2 regions of the Halomonas sp. 18071143 genome follow, and region 1 is predicted to be linked to the other one. Evidence: predicted binding sites of a transcription regulator. Region 1 holds the regulator's gene; the other holds the start of a gene.
What was found. Region 1 encodes FNR, which switches genes on or off when oxygen is low (the NO sensors DNR and NnrR bind a similar motif). Its sites were predicted from a motif close to TTGATNTANATCAA; they were not measured.

Region 1 (2,403 bases):
TTTACGGGCTACCGTTTCAGACCGAGCAGAGCTTTGCCGACACGCTTGGCCAGGTCATCGACCTCAACCCGGCCCGCTTGTCGGTGTTCAATTACGCCCACATGCCCAGCCGCTTTGCCCCCCAGCGGCGCATCAGCGAGACAGACCTGCCCAGCGCCGACGAGAAGCTGGCGATCCTGCGCACCACCATCGAGATGCTCACTCAGGCAGGCTATGTGCATATCGGCATGGACCACTTTGCCCGCCCGGACGACAGCCTCGCCCAGGCCCAGCGCCAAGGCACTCTGCAGCGTAACTTCCAGGGCTACTCCAGCCACGCCCAGTGCGACCTGATTGGCTTGGGCGTTTCGGCCATTTCCCGTATCGATGATCTGTATGCCCAGAACCCCACCCAGCTGGCCGCGTATGAAGCGGCATTGGATGAAGGTCGGCTGGCAACCGTCAAAGGAGTACGTTTAAATAAGGACGACCTAATGCGGAGAGACGTCATCGAGCGCCTGATGTGCGATATGGAAATTGACCTGGCCAGCGTTGGCCAACGTTGGCACATCGACGCGCCTGCCTACTTCGCCAGCACGCTGGAGCGCCTGCAGCCCGCCGAGCGGGATGGCCTGCTGCAGCGCGAAGGGAACCGCCTGCGGGCGACGCCGACCGGGCGGCTGCTGATTCGCCACTTGGCCATGGCGTTCGATGCGCGCCTGCCGGGGCAACCCTCCCAGCGTTACTCGAAGATCGTATAAACGGCACCTTGAGACATCCACCCCCTGACCCTATGATGGCTAATGAAAAGGGAGAACAACATGCCATATCCTGCCAGCCAACGACGTTCACTGCTGCAAGAGGCGCGCTGCCAGACCTGCAGCCTCAGCTCGCTGTGCCTACCGCTCGCCCTGGAGCTGGAGGATATGAGCCAGTTCGACGCCATCATCCGCCGCCGCGCACCGCTCAAGAAGGGCGAACCGCTGTTTCGCCAGGGCGATGCGTTCACCAGCGTCTATGCGGTACGTTCCGGCAGCCTGAAACAGGTGACCAGCGAAGGCAACGGCAACGATCAGTTGACCAACTTCTATCTGCCCAGCGAGCTGGTGGGGTTGGATGGTATCGATGAAGAGCAGTATCCCGGCAGCGTGATCGCCCTGGAAACCACCACGGTGTGCGAGATTCCTTTCGACCGCCTGGACACACTATCGGAAGAGCTCCCGGAGCTGCGCGGCCAGCTTTACCGCAGCATGAGCAAAGAGCTGCGTGATGATCGGCGCATGATGCGCCTGCTATCGCGCAAGACCGCCGACCAGCGGCTGGCCAGCTTCCTGATTACCCTCTCTGATCGCTTCCGGCGACGCGGCTACTCGCCCTACAGCTTCCGGCTCTCCATGTCTCGCGCCGACATGGGGAACTACCTGGGGCTGGCCGTCGAAACCGTCAGCCGTATCCTGAGCCGCTTTCAGCAACAGAACGTGGTGGCCGTCTCGGGCCGAGAGGTCAATATTCTCGACCTGCAGCGGCTCATCACCCTGGCCGAAGAAGAGGAGCAGGCGATCAGCTCACGTTGAACGCCTGAATGCGCCCTTCCATCAGCGCCGCCTGTTTGGCTTCCAGCCCGACGAAGTCGAACAGCGCCCGGTCGGCCAACTGGGAAGGCGCTACATTGGTGACGGCCTTGAACATGCTCTCCAGCCGCCCCGGGTGCTTCTTGTCCCATTCGGCCAGCATGTCCTTGACGATCTGACGCTGCATATTGGGCTGCGACCCGCACAGGTTGCAGGGAATGATCGGAAACTCCATCAGCCGTGAGAATTCGGCAATGTCCGCCTCCTTGCAGTAGGCCAAGGGGCGGATCACGATGTTCTTGCCGTCGTCGGACAGCAGCTTGGGCGGCATGGCCTTCAGGGTTCCGCCAAAGAACATGTTGAGAAACAGCGTCTCGAGGATATCTTCCCGGTGGTGGCCCAGGGCAATCTTGTTGGCGCCGATCTCCTCGGCAAACCCGTAGAGCGACCCGCGACGCAGTCGCGAGCAGAGCGCGCAGGTGGTCTTGCCTTCCGGGGTTTTCTCCTTCACCACCGAATAGGTATCCCGCTCCAGAATGTGGTACTCCACACCCAGCTGATCCAGGTAACGGGGCAGCACGTGCTCGGGAAAGCCCGGCTGTTTCTGGTCGAGGTTGACCGCCACCAGGGAAAAGTTGACCGGCGCATTGCGCTGCAGATTGCGCAGGATTTCCAGCATGGTGTAGCTGTCCTTGCCACCCGACAGGCATACCATGACCCGATCACCCTCATCGATCATGTTGTAATCGATGATGGCGTTGCCCACTTCACGACGAAGACGCTTCTGCAACTTGTTGAATTCGCGCTTCTGTTTGGCATCCTGAAGTTCAGGCTGCTGTTCAGACGCCGCATT
Region 2 (2,403 bases), 1.6 Mb from region 1:
CAGCGCGGCGCTGCCGTGCTTCTCAATCGAACAGGCCCGGAGCAAATGCCCCGGGCCTGTTTGGTTGGATGGGTAGCCCCGCATCTTTTAGAAGCGGTAGCTGAGACCCGCCATGACCACAATGGGGTCGATTTCGACGGTGCCCGCTGCGGCGCCATTCACCGTGGCGTCCGTATCGATGTCCAGATACCAAGCGGCGGCATTGAGCGCCCAGTTACCGTCGATCAGCAGGTCGATCCCCAGTTGGCCTGCCAGTCCCCAGGAGTCGTCCAGGTCCAACTCACCAATCGCCAGCTGTTCGTCCGAGAAGCGCGTGTAGTTGATACCGGCGCCAATGTAGGGCTGAACCCGTGCCTGGGTGCCGCCCAGCGGGTAATACTGCAGCGTCAGGGTGGGCGGCAGGTGCTTGGTCGAGGCAAGGTTCTCGCCGTTCAGAGCAATGTCGTGCTTGAAGGGCAGTGCGGCCAGCAGTTCGATCCCCACCTTGTCATGAAAGCGATAGCCCAGCGTAAAGGCGAAGTCGGTCTTGTCCTGAACGTCCACCGCCAGGGCGCCATCGGCCAGAGCGCCGTTGTCGCTTTTGGGTGACACTTGTGCCACGCCCACGCGAGTAAAGAAATCACCTGCGCCGTAGGCAAAGGCCTGGCTGCTGGCGGCCAGCGTTACAACGGCCATGCTGGCAGCGATGAGAGTAGAGGGTTTGAACGGGCGCATAATTTTGCTCCTGACCATGATGAGGGTGAGTGGTTCGTGATCCATGGCGCCACTATAACCAGCCAGAAGCGGTGGGTTATTGACCTGAGGCAAAGAGCGGTGCGCAAGCGGCCAACAATGCAAGAGACCTCCTGCAAGGCGGGGCCTTGACGAGGAGGTCTCGGATGCGTGCTTGCCAGTGCTCACCGCCTGCCGAAGCAGGTGGTGAGGTTGGCAAAAGGGTCAAGAGTAGTGGGTAAGCGTCATCGCCAAAATCAGCGCTCGATGTGCTGGTATTCACCGGCATCGGCGGTCATGTTGCTGACGACCAGGATGGCGATGAAGGAAGCGATGAAGCCGGGGATGATTTCGTAGACGCCCGGGCCACCCAGGAAGGAGCCGCTCCAGCCCAACGAAATCCAGATCATCACGGTGGCGGCACCGACGATCATGCCCGCCAGCGCGCCGGCACCGTTGGTGCGCGGCCACATCAGCGCGAGGATGATCAGCGGACCAAAGGCGGCGCCAAAGCCTGCCCAGGCGTTGCTGACCAGCCCCAGCACCTGCGAGTCTTCATTGGAAGCAATGATGGCGGCCACGATACCCACCAGTACGACGCACACACGGCCCACCGCGACGCACTGCTGCTCGGTGGCATTCTTGTGTAGGAACAGGCGGTAGAAGTCTTCCGTCAGCGAAGAGGAGGACACCAGAAGCTGGCTTGAGATGGTGCTCATGATCGCTGCCAGCAGCGCCGCGTACAGGAAGCCGGTGATCAACGGGTGGAAGAGCAGGTTGGCCAGCACGATGAAGATGGTTTCAGGATCCTGGATGTCCAGGCCGTTACGTACCGCAAAGGCGCGGCCCGCCAGGCCCAGCGACACGGCACCGATCAGCGAGACCAGCATCCAGCCCATGCCGATGTTACGCGCTACAGGCACGTCTTCTTGTGAGCGAATGGCCATGAAGCGAACGATGATATGCGGCTGACCAAAATAGCCCAGGCCCCAGGTCACCGCCGACAGCCAGCCCACGAACGTCAGCCCCGTGGTCCAGGAGAGCAGCGTGGGATCGACGCTATTGAGTGTCTCCGACGCCTGTGAGAAACCACCGCCGCCGTCACCGAACAGCACCACCGCAGGCATGATGATCAAGGCCAACATCATGATGCAGCCCTGCACGAAGTCGGTCATGCTCACGGCCAGGAAGCCACCTACCACGGTATAGATCAGCACCACGCCGAGGGTAATGATGACGCCCATGGCGTAGTTGCTCATGTCGCCAAAGTTGTAGACTCCGGTGAAGGCCGTTTCGAACAGCTTGCCACCGGCCACCAGGCCCGAGGCGGTATACACGGCAAAGAAGATCACGATCACGATGGCCGACACGGTGCGCAGCGCCAGTGCACGGGTCGGGAATCGGTTGGCCAGAAACGCCGGGATGGTAATCGCGTTGCCGTAATGAATGGTCTGCTCGCGCAGCCGGGGCGCCACCAGTATCCAGTTGAACAGCGCGCCTACCAGCAAGCCAATGCCGATCCAGGCAGAGCCCAGGCCCGACACGAACATGGCCCCGGGCAAGCCCAGCAGCAGCCAGCCGCTCATGTCGGAGGCCCCTGCCGAGAGTGCCGCGACCTGTGGGCTGAGGGTACGCCCCCCCAGCATGTAATCTTCCGAGGAAGAGGTCGCTTTGCGCATGGCATAGATGCCG

Region 2: a site for FNR is predicted at 794-807, ahead of KVY02_RS10775 (OmpW/AlkL family protein). Genes of this name have one in related genera too.

What each region holds. Positions count from the first base shown of each region.
Region 1 is NZ_CP078120.1:682,516-684,918, reverse strand. Features, by position in the region: gene hemN (oxygen-independent coproporphyrinogen III oxidase) at 1-740, shown strand, start outside; gene fnr (fumarate/nitrate reduction transcriptional regulator Fnr) at 801-1,553, shown strand; gene ttcA (tRNA 2-thiocytidine(32) synthetase TtcA) at 1,540-2,403, opposite strand, start outside.
Region 2 is NZ_CP078120.1:2,306,928-2,309,330, reverse strand. Features, by position in the region: gene KVY02_RS10775 (OmpW/AlkL family protein) at 88-714, opposite strand; gene putP (sodium/proline symporter PutP) at 969-2,403, opposite strand, start outside.